2 regions of the Thermoanaerobacter sp. YS13 genome follow, and region 2 is predicted to be linked to the other one. Evidence: riboswitches for the same ligand, from Rfam matches in the RefSeq annotation. Region 2 holds a riboswitch; the other holds the start of a gene.
The links. A riboswitch is a leader RNA that binds a small molecule or an ion and turns the genes downstream of it on or off. The one in region 2 is predicted to bind cyclic di-AMP.
Positions count from the first base shown of each region.

Region 1: another riboswitch for cyclic di-AMP. It lies ahead of THYS13_RS01595 (cell wall hydrolase); the one in region 2 lies ahead of THYS13_RS00890 (C40 family peptidase).

Region 1 is NZ_JOOI01000001.1:320,351-326,498, reverse strand. It holds gene THYS13_RS01625 (SHOCT domain-containing protein) at 82-330, opposite strand; gene THYS13_RS01620 (ATP-binding protein) at 403-1,788, opposite strand; gene THYS13_RS01615 (response regulator transcription factor) at 1,751-2,446, opposite strand; gene THYS13_RS01610 (hypothetical protein) at 2,686-2,874, shown strand; gene THYS13_RS01605 (SHOCT domain-containing protein) at 2,906-3,190, shown strand; gene THYS13_RS01600 (TMEM165/GDT1 family protein) at 3,428-3,988, shown strand; gene THYS13_RS01595 (cell wall hydrolase) at 4,042-4,845, opposite strand; cyclic di-AMP (ydaO/yuaA leader) riboswitch at 4,845-4,971, opposite strand; gene THYS13_RS01590 (ATP-binding protein) at 5,006-6,148, opposite strand, start outside.
Region 2 is NZ_JOOI01000001.1:191,215-197,362, reverse strand. It holds gene THYS13_RS00900 (lytic transglycosylase domain-containing protein) at 1-109, shown strand, start outside; gene typA (translational GTPase TypA) at 129-1,952, opposite strand; gene THYS13_RS00890 (C40 family peptidase) at 2,158-3,081, opposite strand; cyclic di-AMP (ydaO/yuaA leader) riboswitch at 3,087-3,219, opposite strand; tRNA gene THYS13_RS00885 (tRNA-Leu) at 3,377-3,461, opposite strand; gene THYS13_RS00880 (peptide ABC transporter substrate-binding protein) at 3,644-5,227, opposite strand; gene THYS13_RS00875 (nicotinate phosphoribosyltransferase) at 5,247-6,148, opposite strand, start outside.

The DNA of each region.
Region 1 (6,148 bases), 130 kb from region 2:
TAACTTCTCTCCCTATTTTGATTATTACAAATTAAGGATATCATAATTCAAATCAAATTTAAATATACCTACATACTACAATTATTTTTCTTCAAGTCGTTTTTTTCTTTCAAGATATTCCTCTTCGCTTATTTCCCCTCTTGCATATCTTTCTTTTAAAATTTCTATCGCATCCTTCTCTTTGTTTCTATTTTTTGTGCCTCGAAATAATGATATAATAAAGTATATTGCAGCAACTATTAAACCTATCTCTATTGCCATCCAGACAATGCTCCAAATAAATCCACCTATACCATATCCCCAACCCCAGCCATACATCATTCTCATCATAATATTTTCCCTCCTTTCTTCCTTTCAAAAATAATTATACACCGCCATTATGAAAAACTTATGAACCAGTTTTTATAGGGGAATTTTAACAGTAAACTTACTCCCTTTATTTATCTCGCTTTCCACGTTTATTTTGCCTCCATGGGCTAGTACTATGGCTTTTGCAATCGAAAGCCCTATTCCACTTCCACCTGTTTCACGATTTCTTGATTTTTCTCCTCTGTAAAACCTTTCAAAAATAAAAGGAATATCATCTTTTGATATACCCATTCCATTATCTTCTACAATAAATACTGCATAATCGCCATCTTTATAAAAGTCTATTTTTATTTTGCCACCTACAGGAGTATATTTATTTGAATTTGATATTAGGTTAACGAAGACCTGTGCTATTCTGTCCTTATCACCAAACAACATAATGTTATCTTCTATGTTCTTTACAACTTCTTGTTCTTTTTCAGCAAAAGATGCTTCAAAATTTGTTAAAATGTTCTTTACTAATTCGCTTACGTCAAATTTGATTTTATTAAGCTTTAACATGTCAGATTCAAATTTATTCAATGTTTCAAGGTCTTTTACAATGTTTATAAGTCTTAAGACTTCTTCATTTAAACTTTTCAGTCTTTCATGCGTCGGCTCCCAAACCCCATCAAGCATTGCTTCAATATGACTCTGCAATGTTGTCAATGGTGTTCTAAGCTCATGTGCAATGTCAGAGGTCATTTGTTTTCTTAGTATTTCTTGATTTTTTAAAGATTCTCCAAGGTGGTTTATTGCCGCTGTGAGCTTAAATAGCTCTTCTTCTTTAGGTATATCATATACCTTTGCAGTAAAATCACCTTTTTCAAGCTTTTTAGCAACTTCCGTAATATTAACTAACGGTCTTGTAATATAATTTGACACATAAATACTTATAATCAATGCTATAAAAATAGCTATCACCGTTGCTATAACATTATATCTGCTAATGTCATATAAAAACTTAAAATCCAAGTCACTCATCATCATCGGCCCATAATAAATTATATCCACATATCCCACTGTTTTTTCATCCACAATGATGGGAAGAGTTTTTTCAGAAATATTTTTCTTATTCCATTTTCCCATCATATTCATCATATATGACATTGGAGAAAAATCCCATATAATCTTACCATCTTTATCTCTAAGTCTTAATCCATATCCTTCCATCATAGCTGCATGACCAATTTCCCGCCCTGTCGTACTTTTCCAGCCTCCCTCAGATTTATACACTGCAGCAAGAGTGTTAGCTATATTGCTAAATTCTTTATCTGTTGACTTTGTAACATAATTTCCAAAGCTATTTATTATTAAGATGTTTGTTGTAATACTTACAATAACAATCGATATAAGAGCTATTGAGATAAATACAATAGCCGTCCTTGTTCTTAAATTATTTCTAAACATTTCCATCACCAAATTTATATCCAACACCATACACCGTTTTAATATACACTGGATTTTTCGTATCGTCTTCAATTTTTTGTCTTAAATTTTTAATATGTGCATCAATCGTCCTGTCATAGCCTTCATAGTCAAATCCCATAACTTTTTCAATTAATTCTTCTCTTGTAAAGACCCTATTTGGATTTCGAATTAAAAACTTTAAAATTTTAAATTCGTTTGGAGTGAGATTTACAACTACTCCTTTTTTCTTCACCGTGTGTGCTTTAAAATCGACCACAAGGTCATCATTATTAAAAGACATTACTTCAGCAAGAGGCACATCATCAGTTGTTCTTCTTAATATTGCTTTTACTCTCATAACCAATTCACGTGGGCTGAATGGTTTTGTAATATAGTCATCAGCACCTATAGAAAATCCATTAATTTTATCACTTTCTTGAACTTTTGCTGTAAGCATCAATATCGGAACATTGGAAAACTGCCGTAACCTTTTACACAGTTCCTCTCCTGAAATACCTGGCAACATGAGATCCAATATAACAAGGTCTGGTTTTTCTTTTTTGAATGTATCTAAAACGTTATTGCCATTAGTTTCAGTAATAACACTAAATCCCTCATGCTCAAGGTATGACTTTACAACTTCAAGTATTTTTATTTCGTCATCAACTACAAATATTTTCTTATTCATCTTCCATCCACCCTTTATTATTTTGCAACAAAATTATGAATAACTTATGAAAATAGCTTGATAAACTTCTTTTAATATATTATACATCACAGTTCGCAAAAATCTAATCGCCTACTTTTGGAAATTATTTTAATTAAACTGTATTTATTTTCTCTTCATATTTTCTTCAAAAGTAAGTTTTAAAATAAAGTTGAAAGCAAGTTAACAATTTTTCGATAAATAGAAAGGAGTTGAAAAGTATGGGTCTTATATTAATCTTGGCAATTGGCTTTTATTTGTACAAAACAGGTGACCTGCAAAGAATGATTAATAATTTAAATGCAAACAAAGATTGCCAAGTGGATGAAGCAAAGAAAATACTTGATATACGCTTAGCCAAGGGAGAAATTACAGTAGAAGAATATAATAAATTAAGAAGTATTTTGTAAAATTTAAATATTTAGAGAGGAGGAGTAAATAATGTTTGGAGGATATATGATGGGTGGTTTAGGTCGTTGGTTTGGAGGATATTATCCTTGTGGTTATGGAACTTGGTTCGGTGGTGGACTTACCAATATATTGTTCTTAATTTTAATAGGCGTAGTAATTTACTTGCTAGTAAAACAGATTAGAAATGTTAACTTTTTTAAAAAACACGATACAGATCCTAATAATGAAGCATTAGAAATTGCCAAGTTAAGGTACGCTCGCGGTGAAATCACCTTAGATGAGTATACAGAAATAGTTAAAATGTTGAAAAAATAAGATAAATTGACATTATTGCTGTTTACATTGCTCCTATTGACATTTTATGATAAATTTTTTACAATATATTGAGTAGAGGGGAGTAGTTCGCATAGCTTATATGTGGTAAAGTCAACATATCGGGAAGCCCTGGCTTTACCTTAAAGAACGAGACCTTTACATAATATGTTTTACATATTATGTAAAGGTCTTAATTTATTTATAGAGGAAATATAATAGTTGGGGAGGCAATATAAAATGGAGGCACTTGTCACATCATTTGTCCTTATCTTTACTTCTGAGATGGGAGATAAGTCACAGCTCATGTCAATGGCCTTTGCTACTCTTTTTAAAGTAAGGACTGTTCTTATAAGTATATTTATCGCAGCCTTAATAAACAATGGTATTGCTGTGATATTTGGTTCGTATATCACCGAATACATTCCCATTTTTTATATAAAATTTTCAGCTGTTTTATTATTTTTGTTTTTTGGAATTTCAACTTTAATAGAGGGAGAAACAAAACAGGAAAAAATAAAAAATTCAAAATACGGTCCTGTTGCAACTATTATAAGTACATATGTACTATCAGAATTTGGAGACAAAACGCAATTGGCTGCTATAGCTTTGACTGCATCATATAACAGTCCTCTGTACATATTAATAGGTACTACGCTTGGGATATTTTTAGCAGATATATTAGGAATAATTGTAGGTATCTATTTCAATAAAAAAATTCCCTCTCAATACTTAAAATATCTATCTTCTTTCATATTCATCGCCTTTGGCCTTTCTACTTTGTATAAATTGTTTTTCTAAGCCAAAAACGGGTACTTAAATTGTACCCGTTTTTGACCCTCTCATCGGAAGTTTTACCTGCCGTAACAGAAAACCATATTACCTATTCTTGCCGCTATAGGAAGTGACCACAACCACGCATTAGTAGAACTTTGGTCAAAATAATACAAGGCTCCGTCTGTTGGGTCAACACCGCTTAACGCATCTTTTGCTGCACTTATAGCATCAGCTGAAGCAGGTCTATTTATCCATCCATTCAACACAGGAGTAAATTGGTAATTTCCGTATGCATCGACTTGATATATCACGTCTTTTATAGTATTAGGGAAAATACCACTTTTAACTCTGTTTATTACTACGGCCGCAACTGCTACTTTAGCCTGGTATGGTTCTCCATCTGCTTCTGCGGTAACAAGTCGCGCAAGGAGGTCAAATTCCTCTTTTGTGTAGGGTATTACACCCCTTTCAATAGAACCTCTGCTGACATCCTGATATGCCCTATTAGAAGAAGTAGCACTGGGTATAATAAAGACTTGTCCAGGATATATTATATCGCTTTTGTATCCATTTGCAGATTTGAGCATATCAACAGTAATGCCGTATTTTAAAGCAATTAAGTACAAACTGTCACCTTTTTGGACAACATATGTGTTATCACTACCCGGCACTTGTAAAACTTGCCCTGGATATATTATTGTACTTTGAAGTCCGTTTAAAGATATCAGCTTAGTATAGGTAGTTCCGTATTTTTGACTTATACCCCATAAGGTATCGCCGGGTTTAACTGTGTAAGTTGCGGCAAATACTGATTGGGAAATAAACAATCCGGCTATAATTGATGCGATGAGAGGTTTGACCTTGATGCGAATATTAAACATGTTGTTCCCCCTTTTGCCTCCGAGGTTAGTTGACGGGTTCGGGTTAGGGACACCCTACCACAAAAGTGGATTCACCCCAATTTAGTTCCCCCGTACCCCTCATCGGGGATTCGGCATATTTTTAACTAAATTATAGCCGGATATTTAACTTGTGTCCATATTAAACTGGTGGAAAGATAGGTAATGTTATGGTAAATTCACTACCTTTCCCTAATTCACTTTTTACAATGACACTTCCTCTGTGTTCTTCGATAATCCATTTAGCAATAGCTAATCCCAACCCTGCACCACCTGTCTCTTTAGCTCTCGCTTTATCTACCCTGTAAAACCTATCAAAAATATGTGGAATATCTTCTTGTGGTATGCCTATGCCATCATCTTTAATTTTTATATAGGCTTTTGAATTATCTTTCCCCATTTCAATTTCTATATTGCCATCTGAAGAAGTGTATTTTGCTGCATTGTCTAAAAATATCCTTATAAGCTCTTTAATGAGTTTTTTGTCAGCCGTTATATTTATGTCATTTTGCCCTTTCACAACTATATTTTTGTTTTCATTTAACATTTTTATTTCCTCTGCAACTTCTTTTATTACATCCTTTAAATTAAACTCTTCCTTATTTAACTTTATCGATTTATTGTCTCCTTTTGCCAACAGAAGGAGTCTTTCGATGAGATGTTCCATGTCTAATGTCTCTTTTTTAATCGCCTCTATAGCCTCTTGCAATACAGCCTTGTCATCTTTTCCCCATCTATCCAACATGTCAATATACCCTTTTATTACAGAAATTGGGGTTCTAAGTTCGTGAGAAGCATCAGAAACAAACATGTTCTGCCTTTTAAAAGAATCTTCTAATCTATCCAGCATGTCATTAAAGGTTTTTGCTAATCTTGTAAGTTCATCGTCTTCTCCATATATTTTAAGTCTTTTATTTAAGCCATAGGCATCTATCTCTCTTACTTCTTTTGTCATATAATCCACAGGTCTTAAAGCCTTCTTTGTAACGAAATATCCTGCAATAAAGGACACAAAAATCCCCGCCGCATCCGCAAAAAACATCAAAATAAAAAGTAGTTTTAAAAACAAATATTCATTTTCCATGTCCTTTATCACTTGGATGTAGAAGACTTTATCGTCGCTTTTAAAAATGGTATTGATGTAAGTCAAATCCTTATCATATTTGTCAATTTTAATAGGAATATCTATATTTACATCGTGAGGAATATTAATTTTTTCTAATCTTTTAGAAGAATAAATGACATTTCCTTTTTCATCAAATATTTTTGTATAAATATTTTCATG
Region 2 (6,148 bases):
AGCTGCCTATAATGCTGGTCCTCAATCAGTAGAAAAATATCAGGGTATTCCCCCTTACCAAGAAACTATAAATTATATAAGCAAAATTTTAAATGAATTATATAAATAGAAGGAGCCATAAAGCTCCTTTATTTGTTATATTTTGCACTTTTATATCTCTGTTGAGAATCCAAAATCTTTTTTCGTATTCTAATACTTTGAGGAGTAACTTCAACCAATTCATCATTATCTATAAATTCTAATGCTTCTTCTAAAGACATCTTTTTTACAGGTGATAACCTCAAAGCTTCATCCGCCGTTGCAGACCTTAAATTTGTCACATGTTTTTTCTTACATACATTGACATCAATATCTCCACTTCTTGAATTAACTCCCACAACCATCCCTTCATACACTTTTGTACCTGGCTCTATAAAAAGTGTCCCTCTCTCTTGAGCATTGTAAAGGCCATAAGTTGTCGCAACTCCAGTCTCAAAAGCTATAAGAGCGCCTCTCGTACGAGAAGGAATGTCTCCTTTGTAAGGTTCATAATCATAAAAGACATAAGTCATTATGCCATTTCCTTTTGTATCTGTTAAAAATTCAGACCGATACCCTATTAAGCCTCGTGTAGGTACTTTAAACTTAAGCCTTATAGTTCCTGGCTTTAATGTGTGCATATCCATCAATTCAGCTTTTCTCGGCCCTAATTTTTCCATTACAACTCCCATATATTCTTCAGGAATATCTATTGTCAAAAGTTCAACAGGTTCCATTTTTACTCCATTTATTTCTTTAAAAATCACTGTAGGTTTAGAAACCTGCAATTCATACCCTTCCCGTCTCATAGTCTCAATTAAAATAGAAAGATGCAGCTCTCCTCTTCCAGACACCTTAAAAGAATCAGTAGAATCTGTTTCTTCAACTCGTAACGCGACGTTTGTCTCTAGCTCTTTAAAAAGCCTTTCTCTTAAATGTCTTGAAGTAACGTATTTACCCTCAGTTCCAGCAAAAGGACTGGTATTTACACTAAAAGTCATAGAAACTGTAGGCTCTTCTATTCGAACAAAGTCTACCGCTTCAGGATTATCCTTATCTGAAATGGTCTCTCCAATCTCAATATCGCTTATGCCAGAAACCGCTACAATATCTCCCAAGCTTGCTTCTTCTACTTGCACTCTTTTTAGTCCTTCAAACTGATATAGATTATTTATGTGAACTTTTTGTATTGACCCATCTCTTTTACATATAGACGCTTCTTCCCCTGAAATTATTTTTCCTCTAACTACTTTTCCAATGGCAATTCTCCCAATGTAATCATCATAATCTAAAGTAGTCACTATAAGTTGCAATGGTGCCTCAATATCTCCTATTGGTGCAGGAATATAGTCTAAAATCGTATCAAAAAGAGGTCTCAAGTCATGAGACTCTTCTTCTAAACTTAATTTTGCTATACCTTCTTTTGCAGAAGTGTAGACAACAGGGAAATCAATTTGGTCATCATTTGCTCCTAATTCAATAAATAAATCTAAAACTTCGTCAATAACCTCCTCCGGTCTTGCATCAGGTCTATCAATTTTATTTATAACAACTATAGGTTTTAGATCCAGTTCCAAGGCTTTACTTAACACAAAACGGGTCTGCGGCATAGGTCCTTCAAAAGAATCCACCAGCAAAAGTACCCCATCTACCATTTTTAATACTCGCTCTACTTCACCGCTAAAATCTGCATGTCCTGGTGTATCAACTATATTTATTTTCACATCTTTATATCGTATAGCGGTATTTTTAGCAAGAATTGTTATGCCTCTTTCTCTTTCCAAATCATTAAAATCCAAGATTCTTTCCTCAACTTTTTCATTTTCCCTAAAAATACCGCTTTGTTTAAGCATGGCATCAACCAAAGTAGTTTTTCCATGATCAACATGAGCAATAATGGCTATATTTCTTACATCTTCTCTTACAAATTTCATAAGGTATCTCCTTCCATAAAATAGGCTATATCACGTATACAGTATTATATAATATCTCAAGGAATAAAAATAGTCAATATAAAAAAGAGCACTCTCTACGAGCACTCTCAGTTTGCTTACAAAATCCCATGAGATTATAAAATTTTTAAAAAAATCTTTGCATCGTCCCTTAAATATTCCACCGGGCCAACACTAAAAGTTGACCCTATTTTATAATACGTCTCGCAGTAACGTAATGATCCCTATAATACCCTTCATATAAGGGACTTATCATCACCATTCCCCTACCCGAAGAACTATTTACAAATTCCCCATTGCCTATGTATATTCCTACATGATTTATAACACTGCTTCCCAGCGTCTTAAAAAACACTAAATCTCCTGGAACTAAACTGTCATAACTAACTTTTTCTCCTACTGTAGCTTGCTCATCTGCAGTCCTTGGCAAAGCAAAACCAAAATTCCTAAATACATAGTAAACAAAGCCGGAACAATCAAATCCTTTTGGAGTTGAACCTCCATAGACATAAGGAGTTCCAACAAAAGATTTAGCAAAATCTATTAACTTATCTGCCAAACTTCTATCTACTTCGCCTCTTGAAACATTCGATGAGCTTCTTACTGCTAAATATTCTCCGTAAATCCATCCTTCTCTTCCATCAGAAAGCTTTATCTTGTACCACCCATTTTGATTATCTAATACAGTCACTGTAGTATTTTTATTAAGCTGTGTTATAATTCTACCCGATAAACCCGCTTCACTTCTCACATTAACATAGCTACCTGTCACTATACCAACACTTGCTGATCTTTCCGAATCTCCTCTTGAGACATTAGAAGGATTTCTTACAGATAAATATTCACCAAAAATCCATCCTTCTCTTCCATCAGAAAGCTTTATCTTGTACCACCCGTTTTGCTTATCTAACACAGTCACTGTGTCATTCCAATTTAAGCGAGTAATAATATTTCCTGATAAGCTTCCTTGAGTTCGCACATTTACATAATTGCCTGTAACCTTTCCAATTCCTAATCCTTCCGCAAACGCTGGGTTCAAAAAAGAACTACCTATCAGCGTCGCGCCAAACACAGAAATTCCAAAAATCATCTTTCCTATTCGCTGATCCACTGCAAATCTCCTTCCTTTATTGCCTCCGGAGTTAGCTGTCGGGTGCGGGACAGAAGGTATCCCTACTGCAGCTTAAAGCTACAGATTAACCCCAAAAAGCGGTTCCTCCGTACCTTTCGGATTCGGCAAGATTGCATATTTTATCTTTCCATTTTATCTTATCATATTCCATAGTCAAAGTCAATGTTTACATTACATTTTCTTAAACTTTTTAATCTTTTTTTAATATATTTTATAAAAAATTAATAATTTGTGTGACAAAAAAATAAAAGGCTTACCGCCTCTTTCTTTTTTATGGTGCGGAGGGTGGGACTTGAACCCACACGGGAAACCCCATACGCCCCTCAAACGTACGCGTCTGCCAGTTCCGCCACCACCGCACACCTTTTGAATTTCATCACATTATGAATTATATAATCTTTTTAAGTCAGTGTCAATACCTATTTTTAATCAGATGGTGTCAAGATACTGTAGGATAATTTTCAGTACAACCCTTGCAATATCTTAAATCAAAGTTTTTACGGTATGCTTGTTTTTCTTTAAATTCTACGATAATTTTACACTACTTTTTTATATACCATTTTTCTATATTATAAAAAACATCAAAACCAGTAGGGTCCACAACTTTTACATTGTCATATGCCATAACTGCTCCTTCAATATAGAAAAGGCCAATTATGGGTTGTTCCTCTAAAAAAACTTCTTCCAAAACTTGATAATCTTTTTTTAAAGAATTCTCTTGTGAATCATAAAAAATTCTACTATATATTTCATCAACTTTAGAATTACTATAACCCATAAAATTGTCTTTGCCTTTTGTCATAAACATTGTAGACATATCTTGATTATAACTTAAATTCCACTCCATTAACGCCAAATCAAATTTACCTGAATATACAGAACTTAGTAAATTGTCCCAATCTTTTGGTACAATGTTTATTTCAATTCCTACATCTTTTAAATTATTCTTTATAATTTGAGCAACTTTAATCAAATATGGATTATTTGCATTTACCAGCAAATCAAATTTGAGCTGATAAGTTCCATTGCTCCTTATCCCTTTAACTAAATTCCAACCACTTTCCTCTAATATTTTATTTGCCTCTTTTATATCGTAACTATGAGATACTATTTTATTGCTATAAAGCCATGAATCAGGACGGACCGGAATACATGACTTTAACCCATGACTAAAATATACTTCTTTCAAAATTTTGTCAACATCTATTCCATAACACATCGCTTTCCTGACATTTGAATCTTTCAAAGCTGAATTTTGATAATTAGGAGCCATAAATACATAATCTTGCATAACATATTTGTAAATATTTACATTTGAAAGTTCTTTATACTTATCCCAGTCTATGTCATTTAAAAAAGTAAAATCTGCTTCTTTGCTTTGAAAAGATGTTATCATAGCATTTTCATTAGGCACAATTTTAAATACTATACTATCTATATAAGGTTTGTCGCCTCTATAATAAGGATTTCTTTCAAAAATAACTTCTCTGCCAACGCTGTAAGAAGATATCTTATATGGCCCTGTACCGATAGGTACAATATCTTTATTTAAAATATCTTCCTTACCTTTATATTGATGCTCTGCTAGAATAGGAAAAGTAAACAAAGCTATGGGGTTCGCAACAGGTTTATTTAGAATAACTTCAAATTCATAATCCCCGTTTGTCTTATAAGAGGAGAGATAGTTAATGAGAATGTCCTTATAAGGGCTTTTTACATCATTACTTTTAAAAGAATCAAAAGTAAATTTTACATCATTAGCCGTAAAACTTACTCCATCCTGCCATTTAACATTCTTTTTTAAATAAAATTTTATATTAAGTCCACTTATTTCCCAATTTTCTGCTAATTGAGGAACAGGCTTTAAAGTTTTATCCAAGGTAACTAATCCTTCTAATGACAAATTCAACATTTGTCTTACTCGTTCATTGTCATTTAAAAAAGGATTTAATGTATCAAAAGAAGTGATATTTATTCTTAAAGTGCCACCCTCTGCAGGCTTTTCTTTTTCAATATCAGTTTTATCCTCAGAGGTTTGCGGGAAATTTACCATATTTTGTGGAGTTGTTTTACATCCTGTAAAAATAAACATCAAAATGAAAGATAATATAATAAATTTTCTCATTAACTATCATCTCCGAAAACTATTTTATCTTTTTCAGCTTTTTATTTTCTATAATACCAGGAATTCTCCCTCTTTTAGCAATAGGTACTCCTTCCACTTCTTTTATATCCATTGTCATGTCAATAGGCTGAGCATCAGATATGTAACTTCCTACTCCAAAAGCATCTGCCCCACTTTCAGAAAGTTCTGCAATTCTTTCCGGATTCAAACCTCCAGAAACTATAATTTTTACATTTGTAAATCCTTTTTGATTTAATCTTTGCCTTAGTTCATACACTAAACTAGGTGTAACTCCTCCTCTTTCTGATGGAGTATCAAGTCTTATTCCGTATAACCTATCCCCTAAAAATTCAGCAACCCTCAACGCCTCTTCCACTTCGTCTTTAAAAGTATCAACTAAAATGGTTATCTTCTCATCAGGTGGAGTTATATCTCTGTAAGCTTTTGCCACTTCTAATGTATCTCCTGCAATCAAAAATGCAGCATGAGGCACTGTCCCTCTAGGGTCTTTCCCCATTAATTTTGCACCTAAAACACAACTCGCATCATCTGCCCCTCCAACGAGTGCCGCCCTTTCCATCACAGGTGCCACAGCTGGATGTACATGTCTCGCTCCAAAACATAGTATTGGTTTGTCTTTTGCAACTTCTTTAAGCTCTCTTGCTGCTGTTGCCCAACCAGAAGAACTTGCAAGAATTCCTAATATTGCCGTCTCATAAATTCCAAATTCACTATAAGGTCCTTTTATCCTCATTACTGTATCTTTAGCTTCAAAAGTGTCTCCTTCTTCCAAAGACCATACTTCCACATTTTTGTCTTTAAGTAAACTCATTACTTCTGGTAACCCTGCAAAAACTCCTCTTTTTCTTGGAAATATCTCCGCTGTGACTATTTTATCTTGTACACCAAGATATGATAAAA